3 regions of the Pseudomonas sp. Z4-7 genome follow, and region 3 is predicted to be linked to each of the others. Evidence: riboswitches for the same ligand, from Rfam matches in the RefSeq annotation. Region 3 holds a riboswitch; each other region holds the start of a gene.
The links. A riboswitch is a leader RNA that binds a small molecule or an ion and turns the genes downstream of it on or off. The one in region 3 is predicted to bind cobalamin.

Region 1 (10,597 bases), 810 kb from region 3:
ACAGGCGGCGTGCTTGCGCTTCGAGCAGTTGGGTGAGCCTGCCGTGTACCTGCCACTGGCTGAGCTGCTGGATCGCGGCGTGGAAATCCTCGACAACCTGGAGCAGTACGAACTGGTCTGCCTGGATGATCTCCAGGCAGTGGCCGGCAAGGCCGATTGGGAAGAGGCGTTGTTCCATCTGTTCAACCGGTTGCGCGACAGTGGCCGGCGCCTGTTGATTGCCGCATCGACCTCGCCACGGGAGCTGCCGGTGAAGCTGGCCGACTTGAAATCCCGCCTGACCCTGGCGTTGATCTTCCAGATGCGCCCGCTTTCCGACGAAGACAAGCTTCGCGCGTTGCAGTTGCGTGCATCTCGACGCGGCCTGCACCTGACCGACGAGGTCGGGCATTTCATCCTCACCCGTGGCACCCGCAGCATGAGCGCGTTGTTCGAACTGCTTGAACGTCTCGATCAGGCCTCGCTCCAGGCCCAGCGCAAGCTGACCATTCCTTTTTTGAAAGAAACTTTAGGCTGGTAAAACGGTCGCGAGATGATGGCTTAAAGCCTCTTCTTAACCCGACGAAGCCCGCGGTTTTACTGGGCTGGAGGCCTGCAAGCCGTTCAATACGGGCTTAAGCGCTTAGATGTAAACGAGAAATCAAGAAGTCACATTTGCATCGATTGAATTTGCAAATGAGGTTGATAGAAGGCATAGTCTCGCCATCTTTACTACCTCAGCCACGGTCGTGCCCATGCTAAATCGCTTCGCACCCCTCGTGCCTCTCGCACTCGTTACCCTGTTGTTCGGTTGCGCTGCCCACTCTCCAGTGACCCAGCAAGTGCCCCAACCACAGGTAAATAACACCGTTACCGCCCAGTCTTCCGCCGTTGCGTTCCAGGAAGAAATGGCCTCCGACAAAGAGCTGGCAGACTTCGCCGGCAGCAAGCCTTATCAGCTTCCAGTGCTGGCGGACAGCATCCTGGAGCGCGGCATGTCCTTGATCGGCACACGTTATCGTTTTGGCGGGACCTCCGAAGCCGGCTTCGACTGCAGCGGCTTCATCGGCTACCTGTTTCGCGAAGAAGCGGGTATGACCCTGCCGCGTTCCACGCGTGAAATGATTAACGTGAAGGCCCCGCTGGTCGCTCGCAACCAGCTCGAACCCGGTGACCTGCTGTTCTTCAGCACCAACGGGCGTCGCGGTCGCGTCAGCCACGCCGGTATCTACCTGGGCGACAACCAGTTCATCCACTCCAGCAGCCGCCGCAGCGGTGGGGTGCGAATCGACAGCCTGGGCGACAGCTACTGGAGCAAGACCTTCATCGAAGCCAAGCGTGCCCTCGCCATGGCACCGACTGTAGTGACGGCTCGCAAGTAAACGCACAGTTTGTAGGGCAAACTTAAAGTCTTACTTGAAGTTTGGCCCATAGCCGCTAGAATCCATGATCATTGATTGATGGCAATCCGCCTGCGTACTACGCGGGCGGACTTGTTTCCATCTCCACGGCAGAAATAGCCGCATCCAGATCAGGATTGTTGTGCCTATGTCGACGTCGGCCCGCCTCGCTCTCATGTTTCTTGCCGCACTGCTCAGCGCGTGCGCCAGTCGCACCCCGCCGCCCGCGCCAGTGCGGGCTCCGGTAGTGTTCGCACCTTCCCAGACTTTTTCTCCCGCCGCCGAAGACGTGCTGTTCCGGGCGTTGGGCCTGGTGGGCACGCCTTATCGCTGGGGCGGCAACACGCCGGATTCAGGTTTCGATTGCAGTGGCTTGATCGGCTATGTGTACCGTGACGCCGCCGGCATCTCGCTGCCACGTTCCACGCGCGAAATGATCAGCATGCGCGCGCCGGAAGTCGGCAAGGATGCGTTGCAGAGCGGCGATCTGGTGTTCTTCGCCACCAATGGCGGCTCCCAGGTCAGCCATGCCGGAATCTATGTCGGGGAGGGGCGCTTCGTCCATGCGCCGGCCACGGGCGGGACGGTCAAGCTCGACAGCCTGTCAAAGGCCTATTGGCAGAAAGCCTACCTGGGCGCCAAGCGCGTACTGCAGCCGGATCATCTGGCGCGTAATCCCTGATTTCTGCCGGGTAGGCTCTTGTGGCGAGGGAGCTTGCTCCCGCTGGGCTGCGCAGCAGCCCCAAGCTTTTAGCGGTCGCTACGCAACCGAGCGGGAGCAAGCTCCCTCGCCACGGGTTTCAGCTTTAGTTTTTTGACACCCGCCAGATTTTGTTCCCGACATCATCCGCCACCAACAACCCGCCCTGCTTGTCGATCACCACGCCCACCGGCCGGCCCTGGGCTTTTTCGTCTGCATTGAGGAAACCGGTCAACACATCTACTGGTTGCCCGACCGGTTTGCCGCCGCTGAACGGAACAAAAATCACTTTGTAGCCACTGTGGGGCTTGCGGTTCCAGGAACCGTGTTGCCCGATGAAAGCCCCTTCGGTGAACGGCGCGGGCAATTGGCTGCCCTCGGCGAAGCTCAGGCCCAGGGAGGCGGTGTGCGGGCCCACCGCATAGTCGGGGGCGATGGCCTTGGCCACCAGCTCGGGGTTTTGCGGCTCGACCCGGACATCGATGTTTTGCCCGTAATAACTGTAAGGCCAGCCATAGAAGCCGCCATCCTTCACCGACGTGATGTAGTCCGGCACCAGGTCGCTGCCGATCTCGTCCCGTTCGTTGACCGCCGTCCACAACGCGCCGCTGCGTGGCTCCCTTGCCAGGCCATTGGGATTGCGCAGGCCCGCGGCGAAGATGCGATGAGTGCCTGTGGCGCGGTCGACTTCCCAGATCGCCGCCCGGCCTTCTTCCGCTTCCATGCCGTTCTCGCCAACGTTGCTGTTCGAACCGGTGGTCACGTACAGCTTGCTGCCGTCCCGGCTGGCGATGACGTTTTTGGTCCAGTGGTGGTTCAAAGTGCCGCCCGGCAAGTCGACCACCTTGGTTGGCTGTGCCTTGATTTGTGTGTCGCCTTCCTTGTACGGGAAGCGGATCAGGCGGTCGGTGTCGGCCACGTACAGGTCATTGCCGACGAGGGTCATGCCGAACGGCGAGTTGAGGTTCTCCAGGAAAATCGTCCGGGTCTCGGCGACGCCATCGTGATTGGCGTCTCGCAGCAGGGTGATGCGGTTGGGGCTGGGCACGCCGGCACCGGCCCGGCCCATGACTTTTTTCATGACCCAGCCACGTATGCCCTGGGTATCGTCGGGCTTGGGAGGGGCGTTGGTTTCGGCCACCAGCACATCGCCATTGGGCAGTATATAAAGCCAGCGCGGATGATCCAGCCCTTCGGCAAACGCGACTACCTGCAGGCCTTGGGCCGGGGTTGGCTTGGCGCCGTCCGGCCAGCCGACCGCTTCGGCGATATTCACCGTGGGAATCAGGGTCTTGTTCGGTTCGGGCAGTTTCGGCGACGGGCCGGTGCCGTCGGAAACCTGCAATGTGGAAGACTCGCCACACGCGACAAGCCCCGTAGCCAGGGCAATGATTAACAGATGAGGTGGCTTGAGCATGCGGGCTTCCCTATGAGTGCATGTGGTTACTCATAGAGGAGCGTAGACGTGGGATGGTTCAACGGTGGGTAACAACAGCCAGGCAAACAGATTCCTTTGTGGGAGCGAGCCTGCTCGCGAAAGCGCTGTATCGGGCAACATCGATGTCGACTGTTGCACCGTCTTCGCGAGCAGGCTCGCTCCCACATGTTTTCCCACTGATCCATGAATCAGCCGTGCGCCTGTTTCAGCAGCAGCGCAATACCCGGATGGTACTGGCCCGCCTCGTTGCGCAATTTGCGATAGGCGTAGGGGAAATACCAGGCCACGGCGCAGGTGTTCTCCTTCTGCAGGTCGTCGATCATGTCCTGCAACTCTTCTGGCGTGGCGCTTTGCTGGGCTTTTTGCGGGGCAACGAACAGGCAGCCCAGTTTCAGGTCGCTGGCGTAGCTGATGCGCTTGGCGTCGCTGGCGGCTTCGAGCAAAGGTTGGGTCAGGTTCAGGTTGTTGACCTTCGGCCAGCGCTGGGTGGCCTGGATGAAGGCGCGCTCATCGGTGCTGGCGATGAACAGGTCGGCGCTGACGTTGCGTTCGCCTTCTTCATTCTGCTTGCGCGTCGCTGCGTTCTGCAGCGTGACCATCTCCGCCATCCAGGCAGCGGCAGACAGCAACCCGAGGTTGGCTTTTTGATCATGCCAGTAGGGGGTGTCGTTATCGCCGCGCACGGCGTTGTAGCGATCGATACAGTCGAACCAGCGTTCCAGCACCGGGCGTAGAAACTCCAGCTTTGGATTGCTGATAATCATGCCTTGCATGCGTTTGCCCTCTTGTTCTTGTGATAGCGGGTCGTAGTGTCTATTTGATATCACTTGCCACAGCTTCACACAAGATCGATGTCAGTTTATTGATCAGGACCACTCAATGAGCCGATGCATGTGGCGGCTTTAATTGACGCTCCATCCCCAACCCTCTAACCTTCGCGGCTTGTTTCAGGTGCTCTGTGGCGCGGTCGCGGCCGACAGAGTGAAACAGGGAAGCCGGTGAGCGAACGCGAACCCGGCGCTGCCCCCGCAACGGTAAATGAGTCAACGCTGTGCTTTGTGGCCACGCAGGCCACTCACCACTGTGTCGCAAGACATGGGAAGGCGCGCAGCCAGGCATTACGCCGCTCATGAGCCCGGAGACCGGCCTGATTCATCCAACGGCATCACGGTGGGCGATGCCAGGCTCGCTGCCGTCCTTTTTTCTGCCCGCCCGCCGTTATCCAGTCCCAACGGAGAGCTCCCCTCATGACCGATACGCCCGATCGCGACGAACGCCACCTGGCGCGCATGCTGCGCAAGAAAGCCGTGATTGACGAGCGCATCGCCAATTCACCGAACGAGTGTGGCCTGCTGCTGGTGCTGACCGGCAACGGCAAGGGCAAGAGCAGTTCGGCGTTTGGCATGCTCGCCCGTGCCATGGGCCACGGCATGCAGTGCGGCGTGGTGCAGTTCATCAAAGGGCGCAACAGCACCGGCGAGGAGCTGTTTTTCCGACGCTTCCCGGAGCAGGTGCGCTTTCACGTCATGGGCGAAGGCTTTACTTGGGAAACCCAGGATCGTCAGCGCGACATCGCCGCCGCCGAAGCGGCCTGGGCGGTATCGCGGCAACTGCTCGGCGATCCGTCGATTGGCCTGGTGGTGCTTGATGAGCTGAACATCGCTCTCAAGCACGGTTATCTCGATCTCGATCAGGTTTTGAGCGACTTGCAGGCCCGCCCGCCCATGCAACATGTGGTGGTCACTGGCCGGGGTGCCAAGCCGGAAATGATCGAGCTGGCCGACACCGTGACCGAAATGGGCATGATCAAACATGCCTTCCAGGCCGGCATCAAGGCGCAGAAAGGCGTCGAACTGTGAACGATGCTTCGATGACCAGCCGCCACTGTCCGGCGGTGTTGATTGCCGCGCCGGCTTCCGGCCAGGGCAAGACCACCGTCACTGCGGCGCTGGCACGGTTGCATCGCAACCAGGGGCGCCAGGTGCGTGTGTTCAAATGCGGACCTGATTTCCTTGATCCGATGATCCTTGAGCGCGCCAGTGGCGCACCGGTCTATCAACTGGATATGTGGATGGTCGGCGAGCAGGAAAGTCGCCGACTGTTGTGGGAAGCCGCCGCCGAAGCGGACCTGATCCTGATCGAAGGGGTGATGGGGCTGTTCGACGGCACCCCGTCCAGCGCCGACCTGGCGCGCCACTTCGGCGTGCCGGTGCTGGCAGTGATCGACGGCACCGCCATGGCCCAGACGTTCGGCGCCCTGGCCCTGGGCCTGGCCCGTTATCAGCCGGACTTGCCGTTCGCTGGCGTACTGGCCAACCGGGTCGGCACCCTGCGCCACGCGCAATTGCTCGAGGGCAGCCTGACCGAAGGCCTGCGCTGGTACGGCGCGCTCTCGCGAGAAACCGGCATCGAGTTGCCGAGCCGCCATCTCGGACTGGTCCAGGCCAGCGAACTGAATGACCTGGACGTTCGCCTCGACGCAGCGGCCGAAGCATTGGCCAGCAGTTGTGAAGTGGCGTTGCCGCCCCAGGTCGAGTTCGCCGCGCCCGAACTGACAACCGTTGAGCCGTGGCTCGACGGTGTGCGCATCGCCGTCGCCCGTGACGAAGCGTTTGCCTTCACCTATGGCGCCAGCCTCGATCTGCTGCGGGCCATGGGCGCGCAACTGGCCTTCTTTTCCCCTATTCATGACACCGAACTGCCCGAGGCGGACAGCCTGTATCTGCCTGGCGGTTACCCGGAGCTGCACCACGTTGCACTGGCGCGGAACGTGCCGATGCTGACGGCGATCCGTGCCCACCACGCAGCCGGCAAACCGCTGCTCGCCGAATGCGGTGGCATGCTCTACCTGCTCGATTCATTGACCGACGTCGAGGGCACTCGCGCCGAGCTGCTCGGCCTGTTGAGCGGCGAAGCGCAGATGCAAAAGCGCCTTGCGGCCTTGGCGTTGCAATCAGTCGAGCTGCCGGAAGGCACCCTGCGCGGGCATACCTATCATCACTCCTTGACCAGCACTGAACTTGAGCCGATCGCCCGTGGGCACAGCCCGAACGGTGGGCGAGGGGCTGAGGCGGTTTTTCGCCTGGGGCGGATGACGGCTTCCTATGTGCATTTTTACTTTCCGTCCAATCCCGGGGCGATTGCCGCGTTGTTTGCGCCCGACCCTGGGGCCGCCTTCGCGAGCAGGCTCGCTCCCACAGGGGACCGCGATTCAAATGTGGGAGCGAGCTTGCTCGCGATGAGGCCATGACTGACAACGCCTTTACCCAGGCCGAACGCGAAGCCGTCTACCGCGCCATCGCCGAACGCCGCGACATGCGCCACTTCACCGGTGGCACCGTCGAGCCAGCGTTGCTGCGCCGTCTGCTCGAAGCCGCGCACCAGGCGCCCAGCGTCGGGCTGATGCAACCGTGGCGCTTCATCCGTATCAGCGACCGCGCCTTGCGTGGGCAGATCCAGCGACTGGTGGAAGAGGAGCGCATCCGCACCGCCGAAGCCCTGGGCGAGCGCAGCGATGAATTCATGCAGCTCAAGGTCGAAGGTATCAATGACTGCGCCGAGGTACTGGTGGCGGCATTGATGGACGACCGCGAGCGGCACATATTCGGTCGCCGGACCTTGCCGGAAATGGACCTGGCCTCGCTGTCCTGCGCCATCCAGAACCTGTGGCTGGCGGCCCGCGTCGAAGGGCTGGGGATGGGCTGGGTGTCGCTGTTCGAACCCCAGGCCCTGGCTGACCTGCTGGGCCTGCCCGCCGGGGCCAAGCCGTTGGCGGTCCTGTGCCTGGGGCCGGTCGAAGGCTTCTACCCAGCGCCGATGCTTGCCCTGGAAGGCTGGGCGCAACCGCGTCCGCTCACTGAACTGCTGTATGAAAACCACTGGGGAGTGCGCCCATGAGCGTAGCGTTGGTCAGTGCCGCCGCGGTGGCGCTGGATGCGCTGCTGGGTGAGCCCCGGCGTTGGCATCCGCTGGTGGCGTTCGGCGGCTTTGCCGATCGCATCGAACAGCGTTTCAACTCCGGCGGGCGCGGCTGGCGCAGCCATGGGGTGACGGCGTGGGTGATCGCCGTGGTGCCGCTAACCTTGCTCGCCACGGCCCTGTCCTGGGCACCGATGATTGGCTGGCTGGTGGAGATTCTGGCGCTGTACTGCGCCCTCGGCCTGCGCAGTCTCGGCGAGCATGTCGAGCCGGTGGCCCGGGCGCTGCGCAGCGGTGAGCTGGACGAGGCGCGTCGACGCGTCGGTTACCTGGTCAGCCGCGAAACCGCCGAGCTGGATGAAACCGCCGTTGCCCGCGCCGCCACCGAGTCGGTCCTGGAAAACGGCAGTGACGCGGTGTTCGCCGCGCTGTTCTGGTTCGCCGTAGCCGGCGCGCCCGGCGTGGTGTTGTACCGGTTGAGCAATACCCTCGACGCCATGTGGGGCTATCGCAACGAGCGCTTCGAGCGTTTCGGCTGGGCGGCGGCGAAGATCGATGACCTGCTCAACTATATTCCTGCACGCCTGGTGGCGTTGACTTACGCTGCGCTCGGCAAGACCCGCCTGGCTCTCAAATGCTGGCGCAGCCAGGGGCCGACCTGGGACAGCCCGAATGCCGGGCCGGTGATGGCCGCCGGTGCCGGCGCGCTGGGTGTGGAGTTGGGGGGCGCGGCGGTGTATCACGGCGAACTGCATCAACGCCCGCCATTGGGCGAGGGCGTGCCGGCGAGTGCCGATTCGATTGACCGAGGCTGGCAATTGGTGCAGCGCGGCGTATGGTTATGGCTGCTGATTCTCTGCCTCGGAGCCGAGTTTTATGCTTGAGCATGGTGGACGACTGCACAACGCCGCCCGGCAGTACGGGATTGCCGAGGCTGACTGGCTTGACCTGTCCAGTGGCCTTGCGCCCTGGCCGTTCGAGATCCCGGCGATTCCATTGCGCGCCTGGGCGCGCCTGCCCGAGACCGACGATGGTCTGGAACAGGCCGCTTGCGACTATTACGAAGCGACGCATGTGTTGCCGGTGGCCGGTTCGCAAATGGCCATCCAACTGCTGCCGCGCCTACGCCGAGCGGGCAAGGTCGGGGTCTTGTCGCCTTGTTACGCCGAGCACGCCGAAGCCTGGCGCCGCAGCGGCTACATCGTGCGCGAAGTGCTGGAAGCGGAAGTGGATTTCTTTCTCGACAGCCTCGACGTGCTGGTGGTGGTCAACCCGAACAATCCCACGGGCCTGAGCCTGGACCCCGAACGCCTGCTGGATTGGCATGCGCGGCTGGCCCAGCGGGGTGGCTGGCTGGTGGTGGACGAGGCGTTCATGGATATCACGCCGCACCTGAGCCTTGCCGCCTACGCCCATCAGGTCGGATTGATCGTGCTGCGCTCGTTCGGCAAGTTTTTCGGCCTGGCCGGAGTTCGCCTCGGGTTCGTCCTGGCCGAGCGACGCTTGCTCAAGCTGCTCGCCGAACAGGTCGGGCCGTGGGCCGTCAGCGGGCCGACGCGGATATTGGGCCAGGCGTGCCTGTTGGATACCGAGGCACATACTCGCCAGCGCCAGCGTTGCGAGGAAACGAGTCAGCGCCTGGCGCTGCTGCTCGAACACCGCGGCTTCAAGCCCCACGGTGGCTGCGGGTTGTTCCAGTGGCTGGTTACCGAGCACGCCCGGGCCCTTTATGACTTCATGGCTCATCGCGGCATTCTCCTGCGGCTGTTCATCAACACCAGCAGTCTGCGCTTCGGACTGCCGGCCGATGACGCAGAATTCCTGCGTCTCGAACAGGCTTTCGAGGCCTATGCCAAGGACATTCAATGACCACCTTGATGGTGCAGGGCACCACCTCCGATGCCGGCAAAAGCACGCTGGTCACGGCGCTGTGCCGCTGGGTCAGGCGCCAGGGCGTGAGCGTGGTGCCGTTCAAGCCGCAGAACATGGCGCTCAATAGCGCGGTGACCGCCGATGGCGGCGAAATCGGCCGGGCCCAGGCGGTCCAGGCCCAGGCTTGTGGCCTCGAACCGCATACCGACATGAACCCGGTGCTGCTCAAGCCCAACAGCGACACCGGTGCCCAAGTCATCATCCATGGCCGCGCCGTGACCAGCATGAACGCCGTGGCGTATCACGATTACAAGGCCATCGCGATGCAAGCGGTGCTGGCTTCCCATGAGCGTTTGCGCGCGGCGTATCAGGTGGTCATGGTGGAGGGCGCGGGGTCGCCGGCGGAGATCAACCTGCGTGCCGGCGACATCGCCAACATGGGTTTTGCCGAGGCCGTCGATTGCCCGGTGCTGCTGATCGCCGACATCAATCGCGGCGGCGTATTCGCCCACCTGGTCGGCACCCTTGAGTTGCTTTCGCCGAGCGAACAGGCCCGGGTCAAAGGTTTCATCATCAACCGTTTTCGTGGCGACCTGGCGTTGCTGCAACCCGGCCTGGATTGGCTGCAAGCGCGCACCGGCAAACCGGTGATTGGCGTGTTGCCTTATGTGCTGGACCTGCACCTGGAAGCCGAGGACGGTCTCGATCAGCGTCAGGCCGACAAGGCCGAACAGGTACTCAAGGTTGTGGTGCCGGTGCTGCCGCGCATCAGCAACCATACCGACTTCGATCCGCTGCGCCTGCACCCGCAGGTCGACCTGCAATTCATCGGCCCCGGCCAGACCATCCCGCCGGCTGACCTGATCATCCTGCCCGGTTCGAAAAGCGTGCGCAGCGACCTGGCCTACCTGCGCGCCAACGGCTGGGAGACGGCGATCAATCGGCACCTGCGCTACGGCGGCAAGTTGCTGGGCATCTGCGGTGGTTTGCAGATGCTTGGCCGGCAGGTTCACGATCCGCTCGGGCTGGAAGGCGCGGCCGGTTCGAGTGCCGGGCTGGGCCTGCTGGACTTCGAGACGACGCTGGAGCATGAGAAGCAGTTGCGCAATGTGCGCGGGCGGTTGGCTTTGGAGGATGCCGAGGTCAGCGGCTACGAGATCCATGCGGGTGTGACCACTGGCCCGGCCCTGGAAAACCCTGCGGTGACGTTGGACGGCGGCCGTTGCGATGGCGCCCGAAGCCTCGACGGGCAGATTTTCGGCACCTATCTGCATGGGCTGTTTGAAACGC
Region 2 (10,597 bases), 1.4 Mb from region 3:
CCAGGTTGAGAATATCCCGTTGCAGCTCCCGGGCGCGGCGCGGGTCGAGCAGTTGCGCCTCGTAGTATTCGTCCGCGAGCAGTTCGAGGTTACGCAGCGGCCCGTAGGTTTCGGCCCGGGTCAGCGGCGGCATCAAGTGATCGATGATCACCGCCTGGGTGCGTCGCTTGGCCTGGGCGCCCTCGCCCGGGTCATTGACGATGAACGGGTAGATGTTCGGCAGCGGTCCGAGCAGCGCATCCGGCCAGCAGCTTTCCGAGAGCCCGACGCCCTTGCCCGGCAGCCATTCGAGGTTGCCGTGCTTACCGACGTGAATCACTGCATGGGCGCCGTAGGTGTGGCGCAACCAGAAGTAGAACGCCAGGTAACCGTGGGGCGGCACCAAGTCCGGGTCGTGGTAGACCGCGCTCGGGTCGACTTGATAACCGCGCGCCGGCTGGATACCGACGAACGTCAGACCAAGGCGCAAGCCGGCGATCATCAATCGGCCGTCGCGGAACATCGGGTCCTGCTCGGGCGCGCCCCAACGGGCCAATACCGCGTCGCGGTTGGCCTCGGGTAGCGCGTCGAACATGGCTTGATAGGCGTCCAGGGCCAGGCTTTGATGACACGGTCGCAAATCCAGGCTGTCGAGATCGTTGCTGACGCCGCCGAGCAATTGCTGGATCAACGCGGTGCCGCTGGCCGGCAGCTCGGCCGACAGCGGATAGCCCTCGGCCTGCAGGGCGCGGAGGATATTCAGCGCCGCCGCCGGCGTGTCCAGGCCGACACCGTTGCCGATGCGCCCATCGCGAGTCGGGTAATTGGCGAGGATCAGCGCCACGCGCTTTCCGCGGTTGGGCAGACGCGCCAGCGCCGTCCAGCGCCGGGCCAGCTCGGCAACGAAATCCATACGCTCGGGCACCGCCCGGTAGCAGACCACATCGCTCTGGCTGCGCTCGCTGCGCCAGGCCAGGTCCTTGAAACTGATGGGCCGGCTGATGATCCGTCCATCCAGTTCCGGCAGGGCGATGTGCATCGCCAGGTCGCGTGGCCCCAGGCCTTGTTCGCTGGCGCGCCAGCCGGGCTCATTGTCCTGCGCGCAGATCGCCTGGATCACCGGGATGTCGCGGCGAAACGGCCGCAGATGCGGTGCTTCAGGGCTGGATTGGGCGAAGCCGGTGGTGTTTAGAATCACCCCCGCCCCTGCCTCGTCCAGCCAATCTTCCACCTGTGCCAGGCAACCGGGTTCCTTGAGACTCGCCACGGCAATCGGCAGCGGATTGAGCCCCGCCGTTTGCAGGCGCTGGCAGAATACGTCGATGAAAGCAGTGTTCGCCGCTTGCAGGTGTGAGCGATAGAACAACACCGCCGCCACCGGCTCGTCGGCGCGCCAGTCGGCTTGCCAAAGATCGAGGGTCGCGTGGGTGTGTTCGGGGTGGTAGATCGCTGTGCGCGGCAAGGGCTGCGGTTCGGCCCACGGATAATCGCGCCCAAACCATTGGCTGCCCAGGTGATGGAACAGGTTCAGGGCATTGGCCAATCCGCCTTGGCGCAAGAACTGCCAGAGCCGGTCGCGATCCTCCAACGCCACGTTGCTCAGGTCGCTGAGCTCCGGGTCGGGGCGATCATCCCCCGGCACCAGGATCAGCTTCACGCCGCGCGCGGCCAGTTCCATCAGGCGCTCGATGCCGTAGCGCCAATAGCCGATGCCACCGTGCAGCGACAACAGGATGACCTTGGCGTGGCGCAGTACGTCGTCGACATACAGGTCCACCGACGCGTGGTTCTGCACCTGCATCGGGTTGGCGAGGCGAAACTGCGGGTAGTCGTCCGGCAATTGCCGCGCCGCTTCGGCCAGCAGCGCCAGGCTGGAATCGCCGCTGCACAGGATCACCAGCTCGGCGGGGGTTTGTCCGAGGTCGGCGATGTTGTCATCCGACACAAAACCGCCGGGCTGGGTCCTGAGCAGGTGCATGGCTTAGACGCTGAGGGCGGCGCGCAGCTGCGCTTCAAGCATCCCGGCATCCAGCGCCTGGCCGATCAGCACCAGCCGCGTCACCCGTGCTTCGTCGGCGCCCCACTGGCGGTCGAAATGCTTGTCGAAGCGCGTGCCGACGCCCTGGATCAACAAGCGCATCGGCTTGTTCGGGATCGCCGCGAAACCCTTGACCCGCAGCACGTCATGCTGGATCACCAGTTGCGTCAGCGCGTCCAGCAGCAGGCTTTCATCGGCCTGGGGCAGTTCGAGGGAGATCGAGTCGAAGGCGTCATGATCGTGGTCGTCATCATCACCGTCATGGTGATGGTCGTGGTGGCTGTGGCGGCTGTCGATGTGCTCTTCGGAGCCGGCGCCCAGGCCGATCAGTACGTCCAGCGGCAGGCGACCGCTGCTGGCTTCGATGACCTTGACCGCTGGCGGCAATTCTTCGGCGACTTCCAGGCGGACTTTTGCCAGGTCCTCAGGGCTGATCAGGTCGGCCTTGTTGAGGATCACCAGGTCGGCGCTCGCCAGTTGATCGGCGAACAGCTCGTGCAGCGGCGATTCGTGATCCAGGTTCGGGTCCAGTTTGCGCTGGGCATCGACCTGGTCGGGGAACGCGGCAAAAGTACCGGCGGCCACGGCCGGGCTGTCGACCACGGTAATCACCGCATCGACCGTGCAGGCGCTGCGGATTTCCGGCCACTGGAAGGCCTGGACCAAGGGCTTGGGCAGGGCCAGGCCAGAGGTTTCGATGAGGATGTGGTCGAGGTCGCCGCGACGGGCCACCAGTTCGCGCATCACCGGGAAAAACTCTTCCTGCACGGTGCAGCACAGGCAACCGTTGGCCAATTCGTAGACCCGGCCGTTGGCTTCTTCTTCGGTGCAACCGATGGAGCACTGCTTGAGAATCTCACCGTCGATACCGAGCTCGCCGAATTCGTTGACGATCACCGCGATGCGCCGGCCCTGGGCGTTATCGAGCATGTGCCGCAGCAAGGTGGTCTTACCCGAGCCGAGGAAACCGGTGACGATGGTGACGGGGAGTTTGGCCAGTGTTTTCATCGGATGCCCTTTGGCAAGGTGGCGGGCAAACGGGACGACAACCGCTGGCACAGACGCGCGCGGAAGATTTCGCCACCGGATCACCCCGCCCGGTTGTAGTGAGAATCTGTTGTCGAGGCAGGTCTCCTGGCTGACGGCGGGCCGGTCCACGCTTCATACAAAGCCTGGACCGACAATTTGCTGCGCCTTCCCGTGCACCCGTTGAAAAAGGGCATGCACAGTGGCCTTGCAGAAACAGCACCGTTCACAGTTGCGGGGGCAGCCGCGGCTTGGACCGCGTTCCCTTCTTAGCTTCGGCGTACGCCAAAGAACCTCGAAGGCGCAAGGCTACGCAGGGTGCGCGGGCGGGTCAATGTCCCTGAGGCAAACTCCGCGGGCCGGTGCCTTATCGTCGGCACCGGCACGGCCGATCTAGCGGGCCGCCACGCGCCAGAGCCGGGCGATGTCCCGCGCGCGCTCGGCCAACAGGCGTGGCGCATCGGTGCAGGCTTCTTGCAGCGTCATTGGCCCGTTCGCCAGGGCAAAGGCGGCATCGATGCCATGCTCATACAGCGCCTGGTAACCCTCCCCCAACGTGCCGGCAATGACTATCACCGGTACACCTTGGCGCCGGGCAATGCGGGCCACGCCAAAAGGCGTCTTGCCGCGCAGGGTCTGCGCATCGAAACGGCCTTCGCCGGTGATGACCAGATCGGCCCCGTTGATCGCCTCGGCCAGGCCGGTCAATTGCGCAACGACTTCGACGCCGGTGCGAAACCGGGCCTGGAGAAAGGCCTTGGCGGCGAATCCCAGGCCTCCGGCGGCGCCACTGCCCGGTTCGTCGCGCACGTCCCGGTGCAACGCCTGGGCGCAGTGTTCGGCGAAATGCCCCAGCGCGCGATCCAGTTGCTGCACCTGCTCGGCAGAAGCTCCCTTCTGCGGGCCGAACACCGCTGAAGCGCCGTGGGGCCCGCACAAGGGGTTATCGACGTCGGCGGCGATCTCGAAACGCACCCCGGCCAGGCGCGGGTCCAACTCGCTAAGGTCAATGCGCGCCAGTTTGCCCAGGGCCACGCCGCCGGGCGGCAGCGATTGGCCCTGTGCGTCCAGCAGCGCCACGCCCAGAGCCTGCATCGCCCCGGCTCCGCCGTCGTTGGTGGCACTGCCGCCGATCGCCAGGATCACGCGCCGGGCACCCTCATCGAGGGCGGCGCGAATCAGTTCGCCGGTGCCGAAGGTGCTGCTGGAGCACGCGTCACGCTGTCCCGGCGGCACCAGTTGCAGGCCGCTGGCCTCAGCCATCTCGATGATCGCGGTGCCGCTGTCGGGCAGCCAGCCCCAGCGGGCCTCGACAGCGGCGCCCAAGGGCCCGCGAACCAGGGTGCGACGCCACTGGCCGTTGCACGCCGCCAGCACCGACTCCACCGTCCCTTCCCCGCCGTCGGCCATTGGGCATTTGATCAACTGCGCATCCGGCCAGACCTCAGCCAACCCCTGGGCAATCGCGTCCGCCACGCCCTGGGCGCTGAGACTGTCCTTGAACGAGTCGGGGGCGATGATTATTTTCATTTTTGTTCTCCGGTTCCGATGCACAGCATGCTGCCAGCTGACCGCAGCCCTGACGCCGGTCCGCCGCACAAAACTCCTTGGGCATTATTGGTCAATTTCACAAAAATGGCGGTTCGGCATTGCTGGCCTCTTCGCGAGCAGGCTCGCTCCCACAACGGATCCGTGCTGAAAACAAAAATCGCGAGCGCAGCAGATCCAATGTGGGAGCGAGCTTGCTCGCGATAGCGGTGTGTCAGCTTGCAGTTTTTTGAAGCGGATGCCGTCATCGCGAGCAAGCTCGCTCCCACAGGGTCATGCGGGGAGGTTTTGATCGTGCGGCAACAGTTGGACGCCTAGATACAGCGCCAGCATTCCATCCAGCCGCAGCGGGTCCACGCCGCTGAGCTCGGCGATGCGTTCCATGCGATAGCGCAGGCTGTTGCGGTGGATGCCCAGCGCGTCGGCGCAGGCCTGGCTCTGGCCGTCGTGTTCGCACCAGCTGCGCAGGGTCGCCAGGAGTTGCCCGTTGTTGTCCTTGGCGATCACCTTGCGCAGCGGTGTCAGCAACTCGTCCAGCGCATCGTCGCTGCGATGGCGCCAGAGCAGCACCGGCAGGCGATAACGATTGAGGATCAACAGGCGTGACTGCGGCAGGACATCACGGCCGTAGGCAAGTAGGTCCGCCACACGCCGGTAGCAACGGCGCAGGCCGGTCAGACCCTCGGCCTGACCGCCCACCGCCACCCTGAGGATGTTCCAGCCCAGCCCGTCGAGCTTGCCGAGCAAGCGCTCGTTCTCCACCGAAGCCGTGACCGGCCGGCACCAGAGCAAAGAAGATTTGGACGAGGTCAGGCACCAGCTGTCCGGGTAGCGTGACATCAGCCACGCGCTCAGTGCCTCGACGGTTTGCCCGGGCCCATGTTCCTGGCCCAATTCAAACAGGTACGGCACCCGCGACAGCTGCGGCTTGAGGCCCATCTGCAGGGCTTCGTCGAGCAACCGTGGCGAATCCCCGGCATCACCCAGCAGCAGCGCCAGCAAATCATCGCAACGCTGGCGCCGCCATTGCTGCTCGGCCTGCTGGTTGCGCTGGGCGAGCAGCATTTCGGCGGTCATGCGCACCAGTTCCGCGTAGGTGCGCAACTGCGCGGGTTCGCCGGTGATACCGAGCACGCCGATCAGCCGCTGGTCGAGCATCAACGGCAGGTTGATTCCCGGCTGCACGCCCTTGAGGTGCACGGCGGTGTGCTCGTCGATTTCCACCACTCGCCCATTCGCCAAGACCAGCTGCGCACCCTCGTGACGGGTATTGATGCGCTCGCGCTCGCCGCTGGCTAGGATCAGGCCCTGGTTGTCCATGACGTTGACGTTATAGGGCAGAATCGCCATCGCCCGGTCGACGATGTCCTGGGCCAGGTCGTGATCGAGTTCGAACATGGGCGATTCCTTGTGAGCAGGGTTCTTGGTTTTGGGCGTAATGCTTCAGCGCGATTGGTCAGCCGCACAGGGTCCGCGCCCAAACCCTGTGCCCCGGCACAAAGACACGGGCCCTCAGGCTGGCCGAGACTCAAGGGGCGGTCAACGTTACCCCTTGGCACGCCAAAATCATAATAAAGAGAGACCCGCCATGTCCCAGAGCGCAGCAGCCCTCCTGGCTACCCCCGACGAAAAAAATACCGTCTACAAGCGCATCACCCTGCGCTTGATCCCCTTCATCTTCATCTGCTACCTGTTCAACTACCTGGACCGGGTCAACGTTGGCTTCGCCAAGTTGCAGATGCTCGATGCGCTGAAATTCAGCGAAACCGTGTACGGCCTTGGTGCCGGGATCTTCTTCATTGGCTACGTGCTGTGTGGCGTGCCGAGCAACCTGGCGCTGACAAAATTCGGCCCGCGGCGCTGGATCGCGCTGATGATGATCACCTGGGGCACGCTGTCGACCTGCCTGCTGTTCGTCACCACCCCGACCGGGTTCTATACCTTGCGGCTGTTCACTGGCGCAGCCGAGGCCGGGTTCTTCCCTGGCGTGGTGCTGTACCTCTCGCAGTGGTTCCCGACGTTCCGTCGCGGCCGGATCATGGCGCTGTTCATGTCGGCCATCCCGGTGTCCGGCCTGCTCGGCAGCCCGTTTTCCGGCTGGATCCTCAACCATTTCGCCGCTGGCCAGGGTGGCCTGGCGGGCTGGCAGTGGATGTTCCTGCTGCAAGGCGTGCCGACGGTGATCCTCGGGGGCCTGGCGTTCTTCCTGCTCAGCGACACCTTCGCCAATGCCAAGTGGCTGACCGACCATGAGCGCGCCGTGCTCACCGCCGACCATGCCGAAGACCTGGCCAACAAGCCGAAGACCACTACCGATTCCCTGGCAGCCGTATTCAAGAACCCGGCGATCTGGGCCTTCGGCCTGGTGTACTTCTGTATCCAGAGCGGCGTGTACGCGATCAACTTCTGGCTGCCGTCGATCATCAAGAACCTGGGTTTCAGCGATAACCTGGTGATCGGCTGGCTGAGTGCGATCCCCTATCTGCTGGCGGCGGTGTTCATGCTGCTGGTGGGCCGCTCGGCGGACCTGCGCAAGGAGCGCCGCTGGCATCTGGTCGTGCCGATGCTGATGGGTGCGGTCGGGCTGCTGATCGCCGTCAATTTCGCCACTACGCCGGCCATCGCCATCCTCGGCCTGACCATCGCCACCATGGGCGCCCTCACCGGCCTGCCGATGTTCTGGCCGGTGCCCACCGCCCTGCTCAGCGCGGGGGCGGCGGCCGGCGGCCTGGCGCTGATCAATTCCATGGGCCAGATGGCCGGCTTCCTCAGTCCGTACCTGGTGGGCTGGGTCAAGGACGCCACCGGCTCGACCGATGCGGCGCTCTATATGCTGGCGGCAGTGATTGTCTGCGGCAGCCTGCTGGCGTTGCGCATGACGCGCACCCTGCGGGGCTGACGCGGTTTGCCTGCTGTGGGAGCGAGCCTGCTCGCGAAAGCGCTGTGTCAGTCACTGTAGAGGGTGCCTGGAAGTACGCCTTCGCGAGCAGGCTCGCTCCCACAGTTGATTTGCAGGTGTTTGAGAAAACGGTTGGATCCATACGGCGGTTCTGGTATTTGATGGGACCTTTCCCATCGATAAAAGGATCTTGTCCATGAGCTACCGCACGCTGGGCCATTCCGGGTTGCAAGTCTCGACGCTGACCCTGGGCACGATGATGTTCGGTGAACAGACCAGCACCGAGGATTCGCTGCGGATCATCGACAAGGCCTGGGACCAGGGCATCAATTTCATCGACACGGCCGATGTCTACACCAACGGCCGTTCCGAAGAAATCGTCGGCGAGGCGATTGCCAGCCGGCGCCACGAGTGGGTGCTCGCCACCAAGGTCGGCTTCGGCCCGCCGGACGGTGTGCCCAACCGCAGCGGCTTGAGCCGCAAGCATATCTTCAACGGCATCGAGGCCAGCCTGACGCGCCTGGGCACCGATTACCTGGACATCTACTACCTGCACCGCGAAGACCACAACACGCCATTGCAGGTCACGGTGTCGGCCATCGGCGATCTGATTCGCCAGGGCAAGATCCGCTACTGGGGCCTGTCGAATTACCGCGCCTGGCGCATCGCCGAAGTGATCCGTATCGCCGACAGCCTGGGCGTCGATCGGCCGGTGATCAGCCAGCCGCTGTACAACATCGTCAACCGCCAGGCGGAAACCGAACAGATCACCGCCGCGCAGAACTACGGCCTCGGCGTGGTGCCCTACAGCCCCCTCGCCCGAGGTGTGCTCAGCGGCAAGTACGCACCCGATGTGGCACCGGATGCCAACAGCCGCGCCGGACGCCAGGACAAGCGCATCCTGGAAACCGAATGGCGGGTCGAATCCTTGCGCATTGCCCAGCAGATCCAGCAATACACCCGGGATCGCGGCGTCGGCATCGTCGAGTTCGCCATTGCCTGGGTGTTGAACAACCGTGCCGTCACGTCGGCGATCGTCGGACCGCGCACCGAAGAACAATGGGACGCGTACACCAGGGCGCAAGCGGTGCGGATCACGGCAGATGACGAAGCGTTCATCGATTCGCTGGTGACACCGGGGCATGCTTCGACGCCGGGCTTCAACGACATCAGTCATTTCGTGCCGGGCCGCGTGCCGCATACGTCGTGATATTCAACGCATGACCCCGTGGCGAGGGAGCTTGCTCCCGCTCGGCTGCGTAGCAGCCGCTATTTCGAGTCCGCTACGCGGCCCAGCGCGAGCTTGCTCCCTCGCCACGGGTAAACAACTCCCTGCTGCAATTCCAATAACAAGAGGCATCAGTGTCCAAAGGCATCGCTCTATCGGTATCGGCCTCCGCCCTGTTCGCGGTCCTGTATTACTACACGTCATTGCTCGACCCCTTGACCGGGATGGAAATTTTCGGCTGGCGCATGCTGCTCACCCTGCCATGCATGACCGCATTCATGCTGGTGGCACGGGAGTGGACACTCGTCAGGCAACTTGTCGGGCGCTTGGTCGACACACCGCGCCTGCTGATCGGCGCGACGGTGTCTTCGGCCTTGATGGGAGTGCAACTGTGGCTGTTCATGTGGGCGCCGCTCAACGGCTACAGCCTGGACGTATCGCTGGGGTATTTCCTGTTGCCGCTGTCGATGGTCATCACCGGGCGTATCGTCTACGGCGAGCGGCTCTCCCGCCTGCAAAAGATCGCGGTGTTCTTCGCCACGCTCGGCGTGCTCAACGAACTCTACCGGGTGGGCGGTTTTTCCTGGGCGACCTTGCTTGTGGTGATGGGCTATCCGATCTACTTCGTCCTGCGCCGGCGCCTGGGCACCGACAACCTGGGCGGGCTCTGGCTGGACATGACGCTGATGCTGCCCCTGGCGTTCTGGTTCGTGCAGAGCGGTGGACAAGGTTTCGCGATTTTCAACCAGTACCCTCGGCTTTCGCTGCTCATCCCGGGACTTGGCGTGATCAGTGCCTCGGCGCTGGTGGCCCACATCATCGCCAGCCGACTGCTGCCGTTCAGCCTGTTCGGGCTGTTGAGCTATGTCGAGCCGGTGTTGCTGCTGGGCGTGGCACTGCTGCTGGGGGAAAGCATCCAGGCTGAGCAATGGCTGACTTACATCCCCATCTGGATGGCGGTGGCCGTGCTGGTACTGGAAGGCTTCAGGCATCTGGTGCGGCAGCGGCGCCGGGCTTGAGGCTACCCCCGCCCTGTGGGAGCGAGCCTGCTCGCGAAGGCTTAGGTGACTGACACAGCGCTTTCGCGAGCAGGTTCGCTCCCAAAGGGGTCTTGCATCGACAACAAAAAGCCCGCCCGGCATCACTGCCGGGCGGGCTTTTTTACCTGTCGGGTTTACTCGGTAGTGAGTACACCACGCCGCACCTGGTCACGCTCGATCGATTCGAACAGCGCCTTGAAGTTACCCTCGCCGAAGCCATCGTCGCCCTTGCGCTGGATGAACTCGAAGAACACCGGCCCCATCAGGGTTTCCGAGAAGATCTGCAGCAACAGGCGCTTGTCGCCCTGCTCCGAGGCCCCGTCCAGCAGGATGCCCCGCGATTGCAGCTCCGCCACCGGTTCGCCATGGTTCGGCAGGCGTCCTTCGAGCATTTCGTAGTAGGTGTCCGGCGGCGCGGTCATGAAGCGCATGCCGATCTTCTTGAGCGCATCCCAGGTCTTGATCAAGTCGTCGGTCAGGAAGGCCACGTGCTGGATGCCTTCGCCATTGAACTGCATCAGGAACTCTTCAATCTGCCCGGCGCCCTTGGATGACTCTTCGTTCAGCGGGATGCGGATCATGCCGTCCGGTGCTGTCATGGCCTTGGAAGTCAGGCCGGTGTATTCGCCCTTGATGTCGAAGTAACGAATCTCGCGGAAATTGAACAGCTTCTCGTAGAAGTTGGCCCAGTAGGCCATGCGCCCGCGATAAACGTTGTGGGTCAGGTGGTCGATGATCTTCAGACCGGCGCCCACCGGATTGCGATCGACACCCTCGAGGAAGACGAAGTCGATGTCGTAGATCGAGCTGCCTTCGCCAAAACGGTCGATCAGGTACAG
Region 3 (10,597 bases):
GTGGCTTGCGCACTTTTCTGACGGGTAATCAGCAGTCTCGCGGGCGAATCGCCCAGTTGATCGGCCAGGGCAAGGGCGGCGCTTTCGGCGACGCCGTGGCAGCCCGTACGCTCGAAGGCGACCCGGGAACGCTGGCTGAGCTGGGTTTGATAACCCGCCAACTGCTCGGCAGTGAAGCAGGTCAGTGGCAGCGCCAATTGCTCGGCCAGCTCCAGCAGGCCCGGTTCGTCGTGCTTGAGATCGATACTGGCCAAGGCCTGTACATTATCGAGCGCAATGCCATGGGCCAGCAGCGTCTGCTCAAGCAATGCCCGCAATGCACTGGCCGGGCAACCGCGTTGGCAGCCCAGGCCGACCACCAGGATCGGCCCGCTATTCATGCGTCGTGGCGAGCCTGGGCGCCACGGCGAAACAGCCAGGCGCTGATCAGGCCCAGGGCGAGCCAGAACGCGACATTGGTCAGTTGCGCGGCGATCTTGAACTGGCTTTCCAGCGCCTCGGGGGCCAGCATCGAATGGACTTCAGGCTGCGGCGCGCCGATGACGTGAGGCACCAGCAACGTCGCAACACCCAGCAGCTTCAGCAGCCACTGCCGGCCGAAGGCAATCAGGGCGATGCCTACCGCCGTGGACGCCGCCGTGCCGATCCACCACATCTGCCGCTGGGCCAGCTCAGCCGCCGCCGTACCAGGCAGTTCCGGTGGCAGGCCAAGCGTTGGCGCGAGGACGAAGGTGGCGTAACCGGCCAGGCCCCAAAGCAAGCCCTGGGACGTACGCGTCGGCTCGCGCAAGGTGTACAGGCCCGCCAGCATCAGGGCGAAACCCACCGCGACCACCAGGTTGCCGCCGGTGGTGGCGAGCAGGCGTTGCCAGCCGTCTTGCGGTTCCCAGGCTTCGGCGTCGTGGCTGTGGGCAGCGCCCGAAGCATGCTCATGGACTTCGCTGGCCGGGGCCTTTTCGTAGGTTTCGGCTTGCTGAATCAGCGGCGAGACCCACAGGCTTTGTAGAAGAGTCAACAGCAGGGCGGCCAGCAGCCCGCTGAAACCGGCAGTCCGGGCGATACGCTTGATCATGTCGTCAGGTCTCAGTGGCACGGGAACGCGGCGCTGTGCCGGGTGTCGTGGGCCGCGTTGTGCACCGCTTCGATGTGGGAGAAACCGGCGAAGTAGACCAGGCCCGCACCGAGGATCGAGGCGAGGACCGCCGCGCTCAGGCGCTGGCTCAGGGTGACAGTGCTGCTGGTGGTGCGGGCGGTGCTGCTGATGGTCGACATGGCGCTTCCCTCGGGTTTGTCGGCGGGGAAGCGAGCGCAATGAAAACCCGGGCGAGGGCTCGCCAGAATTCGAACAGCGCCCGCCCACCGCGGGTTTGTTGAGCTTGAGTCATGGGCCGGTCTCCGGGCTCGCGAGGGGCTGGGCCAAAGCCTTGCCTGCAAGCGTCACCTTCCCATGCCAAGGCACAGTGGATTCGACGCTTCGCTCGCTTACCGTTGCGGGGGCAGCACCGGACTGACGTGGCCTTGGAGTAAAGCACACGATTCACCGGTTTCCCGTTTCACCCTGTGAAGGGCACCCGTAACTAGGCCGACAGGAGACCATGGGCGAGGCCGGGGCGTCAATCGCGGCTTCGCGCCACCGATGCGGTGGATTATTTTTCATCTCGCCCTGCAAAAGCCGCAAGTCAGGCCGATAACGAGGTAGGCGTACACACAATTATCCCAAACGATACGCTGGCGGCATGGAGGCTCGACCATCACCCGAGGCTTCCCCATGTCCCTACGCAGTTTGAATATCGCCCCCCGAGCCTTTCTCGGCTTCACTGTCATCGCACTGCTTGTCGTCGTCCTCGGCGTGTTCGCCGCCAATCGCATGTCCGTCATTCGCCAGGCTTCGGTGGACATGGAACAGACCCAGGTGCCCAGCGTCAGCCATCTGGCCAGTGTGATGGAAAGCGTCTTGCGTATGCGGATCCTCTCGTTTCGCATACTGGTGAACCGTGACCCGGCCAGCCTGAACGAGGCCGACGGGCGCATCGGTGTGCTGGTGGAAAAACTGCACAAGGCCAATAACAGCTATGCGGCGCTGCCAGCCACCCCGCAAGAGGCCGAGCTGTACAAGACTTTTTCCGCGACGCTTGCAAAGTATCTCGAGGCCCAGCAGGAAATGCTCCAGCTGTCGCGTCAGGACAAGCTTGATCAACTGCGCGCCCATATCAATACGCGGATCAAGGAAGGCACCGACCTGATGGGCGAACAGCTCAACAAACTCATCGAGTTCAACGTGGCCAGCGCCGGCGAAGCATCGGCCAAGGCTGACGGCTACTACAGCAGCGCCATCACCGGCATTATCGTCGTCTCGGTCATCGCCGCGCTGGCAACCGTGCTGCTGGCCTTGCTCCTGACCCGCAGTATTGTCACCCCCCTGAATCGGGCGCTCGAAGCAGCCCGGACCATAGCCGGCGGCAATCTGGTCACCGTCATCATCGACGACGGCAAGGACGAACCTGCGCGATTGCTCCAGGCCTTGGGCGCCATGCAGGGCAGCCTGCGCCAGACCATCGAGCAGATTGCCGGTTCCGCCACCCAACTGGGCGCCGCCGCTGAAGAGTTGAGTGCCGTCACCCAGGAGTCTTCCCGCGGCTTGCAAAGGCAGCACAGCGAAATCGAGCAGGCGGCCACCGCCGTCAATGAGATGACCGCCGCGGTCGAGGAGGTTGCCCGCAACGCGGTGTCCACTTCCGAAGCCTCGAACCAGTCAACCCAGGCGGCCCGGGAAGGGCGCACGCGAGTGGTGGAGACCGTCGATGCGATCCAGACCATGACCCATGACGTACAAGCCACCGCCGCGATGGTCGAGGGCCTGGCGGTCCAGGGGCGCGACATCGGCAAGGTGCTGGACGTGATCCGCGCCATCGCCGAACAGACCAACCTGCTGGCCCTCAACGCGGCCATCGAAGCGGCCCGGGCCGGGGAGGCCGGACGTGGTTTCGCGGTGGTGGCCGACGAAGTCCGTGCCTTGGCCCATCGCACCGCGCAATCGACCCAGGAAATCGAAAAAATGGTGGCCGGCATCCAGAACGGCACCGGCGAGGCCGTGCAGTCGATGCAGCAAAGCAACCAGCGCACCCAAAGCACCCTGGAACTGGCCCGTGGTGCCGGCGTGGCGCTGGAACAGATCACCCAGTCGATCCACCAGATCAACGAGCGCAACCTGGTCATTGCCAGCGCATCCGAAGAACAGGCCCAGGTCTCCCGCGAAGTGGACCGCAACCTGATGAACATCCGTGACCTGGCGACCCAATCGGCCAGCGGCGCGCAACAGACCAGCGACGCCACTCACGAACTGTCGCGCCTGGCGGTGGGTTTGAATGCGACGGTGGCGCGCTTCGTTATTTGAGATAGGGTTGAAGCTGGATACCGCGCGAACAGGAGCAATGCATGCGCTTTTCAGCCTTGACCCAACGCATCACCGGCGACGGTGCCGCCGCCTGGCAGATCCATGACCGGGCGCTGGCCATGCGCGAACAGGGCAGGGAGGTGCTGTTGCTGTCGGTGGGCGATCCGGATTTCGACACGCCTCCGGCCATTGTCGAGGCCGCCGTCGCGAGCCTGCGGGCGGGGGACACGCATTACTCGGATACCCGTGGACTGCATGCGTTGCGCGCCAGCATCGCCCGGCGCCACCAGCAACGTTGCGGCCAGCCGGTGGGCGCCGGGCACGTTACGGTGCTGCCCGGCGCCCAGTGTGCGGTCTTCGCGGTCGCGCAGTGCCTGCTCGACCCCGGCGACGAGGTGATTGTCGCCGAACCGATGTACGTCACCTACGAAGCGGTCTTTGGCGCCTGCGGGGCGAAAGTGGTCCCGGTGACGGTGCGTCCGGAAAACGCTTTTCGGGTAGAGCCGGCCGACGTGGCCCAGCTGATCACGCCGCGTACCCGCGTGATGCTGCTCAACAGCCCCAACAATCCCTCCGGCGCCAGCCTGCCGCTGGCCACCTGGCAAGCGTTGGCGCAACTGTGCATCGAGCATGACCTGTGGCTTATCAGCGATGAGGTCTACAGCGACTTGCTCTACGACGGCGAACATATCAGCCCGGCCAGCCTGCCGGGCATGGCCGAGCGCACCGCCACCCTCAACAGCCTGTCCAAATCCCACGCCATGACAGGCTGGCGCATCGGCTGGGCCATCGGCCCCGAGTCCCTTGCCGGGCATCTGGCGAACCTGTCGCTGTGCATGCTGTTCGGCCTGCCGGACTTCGTCCAGCGCGCCGCCCAGGTTGCCCTTGAGCGGGATCTGCCTGAAGTGGCGCGGATGCGCGAGGAATATCGCCAGCGCCGTGACCTGGTATGCGCGGCGCTGGAGGGGCGTGCGGGCCTCAGGCCGGTACGGCCTGATGGCGGGATGTTCGTGATGGTCGACGTGCGCCAGACGGGTCTCGCCGCCCAGGCATTTGCCGAGCGCCTGCTGGACGACTACGGCGTGTCGGTGCTGGCGGGCGAGGCGTTCGGGCCGAGCGCGGCAGGGCATATCCGGATCGGCCTGGTGGTCGACCAAGTGCAATTGGCGGATGCGTGCCTCCGGATCGTCGAGTGTGCGGCGGCCTTGCTGCAGGTCGATTGGTGAAGTTTTGTAGACGCTATGTGAAATTGTGTAAGGGTTTTGCTCGACCACGGGCGCCGGCGTATATCCTAGGTGGCTTGAGATTTCTTGCGCCTGTGGGACCGCCATCGCGAGCAAGCTCGCTCCCACACGGTTTTTGCTGCGTACCGAAACCCCTGTGGGAGCGAGCCTGCTCGCAATGAGTCCCGCCCAGGCGCCACCGTATTTTCTGGACCACCCCATGCCCAACATCCTCCTCGTCGAAGACGACGCCGCCCTTTGCGAACTGATCTCCAGCTACCTGGAGCGCAACGGCTATCAGGTCAGCGTCCTCAACCGTGGCGATCACGTCCGCGAGCGGGCACGGGCCAATCCGCCGGACCTGGTGATCCTCGACCTGATGCTGCCGGGCCTGGATGGCTTGCAGGTCTGCCGTCTGCTGCGCGCCGATTCGGCGACCCTGCCGATCCTGATGCTCACCGCTCGGGATGACAGCCACGACCAGGTGCTGGGCCTGGAAATGGGCGCCGATGACTACGTCACCAAGCCCTGCGAGCCGCGGGTATTGCTGGCGCGGGTACGCACCCTGCTGCGGCGCAGTAGCCTCGCTGAACCGCAAACGGTCAACGACCGTATTGTCATGGGCAACCTGTGCATCGATCTGTCCGAGCGCACCGTCACCTGGCGCGGGCAGCCGGTGGAGCTGTCCAGCGGCGAGTACAACCTGCTGGTGGTGCTGGCCCGGCATTCCGGCGAGGTGCTCAGCCGCGACCAGATTTTGCAGCGCTTGCGCGGCATCGAATTCAACGGCACCGATCGCTCGGTGGACGTGGCCATTTCCAAATTGCGGCGCAAATTCGACGACAACGCCGGCGAGGCGCGCAAGATCAAGACCGTGTGGGGCAAGGGTTACCTGTTCAGCCGTTCCGAGTGGGAATGCTGATCGATGTGGAAACTGCTGATTCGCCTCTATCTTGTGACCATCGTCTCCTACAGCGCGGCGATCTACCTGATGCCGGAACTGGTGATCCGCCTGTTCCATGAGCGCTTCCAGACTTACAACCTCGACTATTCCCGTGGCCTGCAAACTTTGATGGCCAAGCAGTTTCGCGCCGTGCCCAGCGCGCAATGGCCGGCGCTGGCAGCGCAGATGGACAAGGAGTTCGAGCCGCTGCACATCGAGCTCGCCGCCACCGATGATGCGGATTTCACCGCCGCCGAGCAGGCGCGTCTGCAGCGCGGTGAGAATGTGGTGCGCATCGGCGACTGGGGTTGGCGAACCCTGGCGGCCGCGCCGCTGGATGGGCGCACCGCGGTCAAGATGATCGTTCCCCCGGATCCGGCTGATGTCAGCTGGCTGTACTGGAGCATCAACGTGCTGATCGGCGCGACGATGCTCGGCTGCCTGCTGCTCTGGCTGCGGCCGCACTGGCGCGACCTGGAGCGGCTCAAGCGCACCGCCGAGCGTTTCGGCAAGGGCCACCTGGGTGAGCGCACGCATATCGCGCCGCGCTCCAACATCGGCAGCCTGGCCCATGTGTTCGACACCATGGCGGGCGATATCGAGAACCTGCTCAATCAGCAGCGCGACCTGCTCAATGCCGTATCCCATGAGCTGCGCACGCCTTTGACCCGGCTCGATTTCGGCCTGGCGCTGGCCTTGTCCGAGGATTTGCCGGCGCCCAGCCGCGAGCGTCTGCAAGGGCTGGTGGCGCACATTCGTGAGTTGGATGAGTTGGTGCTGGAGCTGTTGTCCTATAGCCGCCTGCAGAACCCCGAGCGCCTGCCGGAGCGGGTCGAAGTGCCGCTGGACGAGTTCATCGACAGCATCCTCGGCAGCCTCGATGAGGACCTGGCGGCGCCGGAGGTGGTGATCGACGTTTTGCTGCACGGGGCGCTGGAGCATTTCGAGCTCGACCCGCGCCTCACCGCCCGGGCCTTGCAGAACCTGCTGCGCAATGCGATGCGCTATTGCGAAAAACGCATCCAGGTGGGGGTGCTGGTCAGCGAGCAAGGCTGCGAAATCTGGGTCGACGATGACGGCATCGGCATTCCCGACAGCGAGCGTGAGCGGGTATTCGAGCCGTTCTACCGGCTGGACCGCAGCCGTGATCGCGCCACGGGCGGCTTCGGCCTCGGCCTGGCGATCAGCCGCCGCGCCCTGCAAGCCCAGGGCGGCACCCTGACGGTCGAAGCCTCGCCGCTGGGCGGGGCACGCTTCCGGCTCTGGCTACCCCCAACCTGCTGATCCCCTCCTGTGGCGAGGGAGCTTGCTCCCGCTGGGCCACAAAGTGGCCCCCCTTCAGCCAAACAACCCCGCCGCAATATTGATCGAAAACCCCAGGATCGCCGTGTTGAATACAAACCCGATCAACGACTGCGCCAACACGATCTTGCGCAGCTGCCGCGTCGCAACACCCACGTCCGAAGTCTGCACCGCCACGCCGATGGTGAAAGAGAAGTACAGGAAGTCCCAGTAGTTCGGCGTGGTCAGTCCCTCGGCAAAACGCAGGGCGGGCTCCTTGCCGGACCAGGTGTAATACAGGCGCGCGTAGTGCACGCTGAAAATTACCCCGATCAGTAGCCATGAACCGATCACGGTCAATGCAGTGAAACCGTAATGCAGCAGCTTGCCTGCGGTTTGCAGGTCGCGGCTGCCGGCCAGTTCGAAGGTGATGGTTGCCAGGCTCGCCAAGGCCGCGATGCAGACCATCAGCAGGACCAGCCCGGCGTTCTCGTCTTCGATTTCGGCGATGCGCTTGACGTCAGGTGCCTTGGCTCGCACCGTCAGCCAGAACATCAGCGCCAGGTAGGTCCAGACCCCGACGTTCCAGCCGATCAGGACCTTGCCGATGATCGAATCCGCGGGGATCAGCAGGCCCGCCGCCAGGCCGATGACCGTGGCGCAGGAAAGACGCGGGTGAGTGCGGGTGAGGCGAGGCATGGGAGCTCACTGTGGCGGGGGGATGCCGGGGAGTATGAATCAGATCTTAGCCGAAGCAGTCAGGCTCGGGTTCTTCATTTGCGGCGACTGCCGCCTTCGCGAGCAGGCTCGCTCCCACATGAATTTGTGTATGGACGAGCTTGATCGTGATGACGAGGTGTCTTTCGTCGCAAATATTCCGCCGATGATGGCTTTTTGATGCTTGGTTCGTGCACCGCCGTACCAATTGTGTACAATCGCCGACTTTTCAACCAGGCATGGAAGCAGTTCGGCCTTTTGGCCACGAGAAAAATCCATGCTCATCGGCAGCTATTCCCCCGCCCTTGTTTCGATTTCCCTGTTTGTCGCGATCCTGGCGTCCTATACCGCGCTGGACCTGACCGGACGCATAACCACTGCCCAGGGTCGGGCCGTGCATTTCTGGATGGCGGGTGGTGCCTTGGCGATGGGGGTGGGCATCTGGTCCATGCATTTCATCGGCATGCTCGCGTTCAGCTTGCCGGTGGAGCTTGGCTACGATGTGGCGATTACTGCGTTGTCGCTGCTGATCGCCATCCTTTCCAGCGGCTTTGCCCTCTGGCTGGTCAGCCAGCCACAACTGCGGGCCTGGCAGCTGGTGTTCGGCGCGCTGGTGATGGGCACTGGCATCAGCGCCATGCACTACACCGGTATGGCGGCCTTGCGGATGCAGCCGGGTATCGATTATGACCCGACGCTGTTCGGCGCCTCATTGGTAATAGCCGTGGTGGCGTGCGCGGCGGCGTTATGGATCGCCTTTCACCTGCGCCAGAACACGCCTCATGTACGTCTCGCTCGCGCCGGTGCCGCCGTGGTGATGGGCGCTGCCATCGTCGGCATGCATTACACCGGCATGGCCGCGGCGCAGTTCAGCGAAGGCAGTTTCTGCGGTTCCCTGGACGGTTTGAGCGGTAAGGGCCTGGATAACCTGGTGCTGATCACCACCTTGGCGGTGCTGGCGATTGCCTTGCTGACTTCGATCCTCGATGCACGCCTGGAAGCCCGTACCGCGGAACTGGCCAGGTCCTTGACCCAGGCCAATCGCGAACTGACCCAACTGGCCCTGCACGACCCCCTGACCGGCCTGCCCAACCGGGTCTTGCTGGCGGATCGCATCGGCCAGGCGATGCACCGGGTGCAAGAGCAGGGCGGTTGTTTCGCCCTGATGTTCATCGATCTGGACGGCTTCAAACCGGTCAACGATGCCTTTGGCCACCACATGGGTGACTTGTTGCTGCGGGACGTCGCGCTGCGCCTGCGTGAAGACCTGCGCAGCCAGGACACCCTGGCGCGGATCGGTGGTGACGAGTTTGTCCTGCTGGTGCAACTGGCCGAGCCGGACGACGCCTTGCGCCTGGCCGCGCGTCAGGTCGGGCTGATCGGTCGCACGTTCCGGGTCGCCGACCATGACCTGCAGATTTCCGCCAGCGTCGGCATCGCGCTGTACCCTGGCAATGGCCAGAGCGCCGATGAATTGCTGATGAATGCCGATGCGGCGATGTACCACGCCAAGGGTGCCGGCAAGAATGGCTACAGCTTTTTCGACGCCTCGATGAACAGCAACGCCCGCCGACAACTGCAACTGCTGCAGGATTTGCGCATCGCGGTCGAACAGCGCCAGTTCAGCCTCCATTACCAGCCCAAGTTCGATGCGGCGAACGGCCGCCCGGTGGGCGCCGAAGCACTGCTGCGCTGGAACCATCCGACCCAGGGCCTGCTGATGCCCGACACTTTCATCGACCTGGCGGAAAAGACCGGGCTGATTATCCCGATCGGCGAATGGGTGCTGAACGAAGCCTGCCGGCAGATGCGTGAATGGTACGTGTTGGGCTACACCGATTGGCGTATCGCGGTGAACCTGTCAGCGTTGCAGTTCTGCCATACGGGCCTGGTGCAGAGCGTGGCCAAGGCATTGGAGACGCACCATCTGCCGGCGAACAGCCTGACCCTGGAAATCACCGAGACCACTGCCATGAGCGACGCGGACGCGAGCATGACGGTGCTGCAACAGCTGTCGGACATGGGTGTGGACCTGTCCATCGACGACTTCGGCACCGGTTATTCGAGCCTGATGTACCTCAAGCGCCTGCCGGCCAACGAGCTGAAGATCGACCGCGGTTTCGTGCGAGACCTTGAGCACGACAGTGACGACGCGGCTATCGTCTCGGCCATCGTCGCCCTCGGCCAGGCCTTGGGCTTGCGGATCGTTGCCGAAGGCGTGGAGACCGATGTGCAACAGGACTTCCTCACCCAGTTGGGCTGCGATTCGCTGCAGGGGTATCTGCTGGGGCATCCGCAGCCGGCCGAACACTTCCTGAAGGACATTCGTCAGGCCCGACGCGTCGAGATGGCCTGAGGCGATCGTTCAGGGAACGATCTCGAACGCGGTACTGCCCAGCCGTTCGCCATTGATCAGCAGATGGACCGCATGCCGGCCCGCGTAGTGCCGGCGGGTGGTCAGCTCGCGAATCTGCTGGGAACGGCTGAGACTGGCAGAAGCCAGGGCGGGCAGGTCGAACGTCTTGAGCTTGAACACTTTGGCTGACGTGCCGCCGGATGCTTTCACATAGTCGATCGCGTAATCGATCACCAGGCGCTGGCTTTGTCCGGCCGTGGACTGCACCTTGAACGACAAGGTGATGGGCTCGCCCAGGCGAATCACCGCTGGCGTCACTTGCAGCTCGGAAACTTCCACCTGCGCCCTGGCGCCAGCGCCGATAACCGCCAGCGCCCGCAGATTGCCTTGCTTGATCAGGCTGCGCAGCGCGTGTCGGGCAATCCATGCGCTATGGCGATCGTGTAATGGCCAGCCTTCGATCCGCTTCAGGACCCAATCGGGATGCTGCTTGGTCACGTCGTTCAGGTGATTGGCGACGGATTTGCGCACGTACAGGCTGTCGTCGGCCTTGAGCGCATCAAGGATTCCTGCGGCGAGTTCCGGGTTGGCCTGGATCGGCTCCAGGTGAAACGACCAAGGCAAGCGCGGCCGGCAGCCTTCGCTGGCAAGGCGGCGGACGTGCTCGTTGGCGTCCAGCGCCC

Region 1: linked by a shared signal. The riboswitch ahead of cobO (cob(I)yrinic acid a,c-diamide adenosyltransferase) and the one ahead of J3P91_RS16960 (CbtB domain-containing protein) in region 3 are both predicted to bind cobalamin.
Region 2: linked by a shared signal. The riboswitch ahead of cobW (cobalamin biosynthesis protein CobW) and the one ahead of J3P91_RS16960 (CbtB domain-containing protein) in region 3 are both predicted to bind cobalamin.

Annotation. Positions count from the first base shown of each region.
Region 1 covers NZ_CP071642.1:4,586,804-4,597,400, reverse strand. Annotated here, with positions in the region: gene hda (DnaA regulatory inactivator Hda) at 1-520, shown strand, start outside; gene J3P91_RS20465 (C40 family peptidase) at 735-1,361, shown strand; gene J3P91_RS20460 (C40 family peptidase) at 1,528-2,061, shown strand; gene J3P91_RS20455 (PQQ-dependent sugar dehydrogenase) at 2,186-3,496, opposite strand; gene J3P91_RS20450 (hypothetical protein) at 3,706-4,290, opposite strand; cobalamin riboswitch at 4,450-4,682, shown strand; gene cobO (cob(I)yrinic acid a,c-diamide adenosyltransferase) at 4,765-5,376, shown strand; gene J3P91_RS20440 (cobyrinate a,c-diamide synthase) at 5,388-6,767, shown strand; gene bluB (5,6-dimethylbenzimidazole synthase) at 6,764-7,414, shown strand; gene cbiB (adenosylcobinamide-phosphate synthase CbiB) at 7,411-8,319, shown strand; gene cobD (threonine-phosphate decarboxylase CobD) at 8,312-9,304, shown strand; gene J3P91_RS20420 (cobyric acid synthase) at 9,301-10,597, shown strand, end outside.
Region 2 covers NZ_CP071642.1:2,340,672-2,351,268, reverse strand. Annotated here, with positions in the region: gene cobN (cobaltochelatase subunit CobN) at 1-1,957, opposite strand, end outside; gene cobW (cobalamin biosynthesis protein CobW) at 1,961-3,025, opposite strand; cobalamin riboswitch at 3,125-3,356, opposite strand; gene J3P91_RS10720 (glycerate kinase) at 3,437-4,573, opposite strand; gene J3P91_RS10715 (sugar diacid recognition domain-containing protein) at 4,865-5,989, opposite strand; gene J3P91_RS10710 (MFS transporter) at 6,180-7,490, shown strand; gene J3P91_RS10705 (aldo/keto reductase) at 7,687-8,700, shown strand; gene rarD (EamA family transporter RarD) at 8,853-9,737, shown strand; gene hppD (4-hydroxyphenylpyruvate dioxygenase) at 9,893-10,597, opposite strand, start outside.
Region 3 covers NZ_CP071642.1:3,776,869-3,787,465, reverse strand. Annotated here, with positions in the region: gene J3P91_RS16970 (cobalamin biosynthesis protein) at 1-380, opposite strand, end outside; gene J3P91_RS16965 (CbtA family protein) at 377-1,072, opposite strand; gene J3P91_RS16960 (CbtB domain-containing protein) at 1,084-1,272, opposite strand; cobalamin riboswitch at 1,370-1,590, opposite strand; partial or broken gene J3P91_RS16955 (MCP four helix bundle domain-containing protein) at 1,769-2,491, shown strand; gene J3P91_RS16950 (methyl-accepting chemotaxis protein) at 2,531-3,394, shown strand; gene J3P91_RS16945 (pyridoxal phosphate-dependent aminotransferase) at 3,436-4,620, shown strand; gene J3P91_RS16940 (response regulator) at 4,838-5,539, shown strand; gene J3P91_RS16935 (ATP-binding protein) at 5,543-6,844, shown strand; gene J3P91_RS16930 (DUF1345 domain-containing protein) at 6,899-7,540, opposite strand; gene J3P91_RS16925 (hypothetical protein) at 7,575-7,739, shown strand; gene J3P91_RS16920 (putative bifunctional diguanylate cyclase/phosphodiesterase) at 7,836-9,914, shown strand; gene J3P91_RS16915 (DNA alkylation repair protein) at 9,924-10,597, opposite strand, start outside.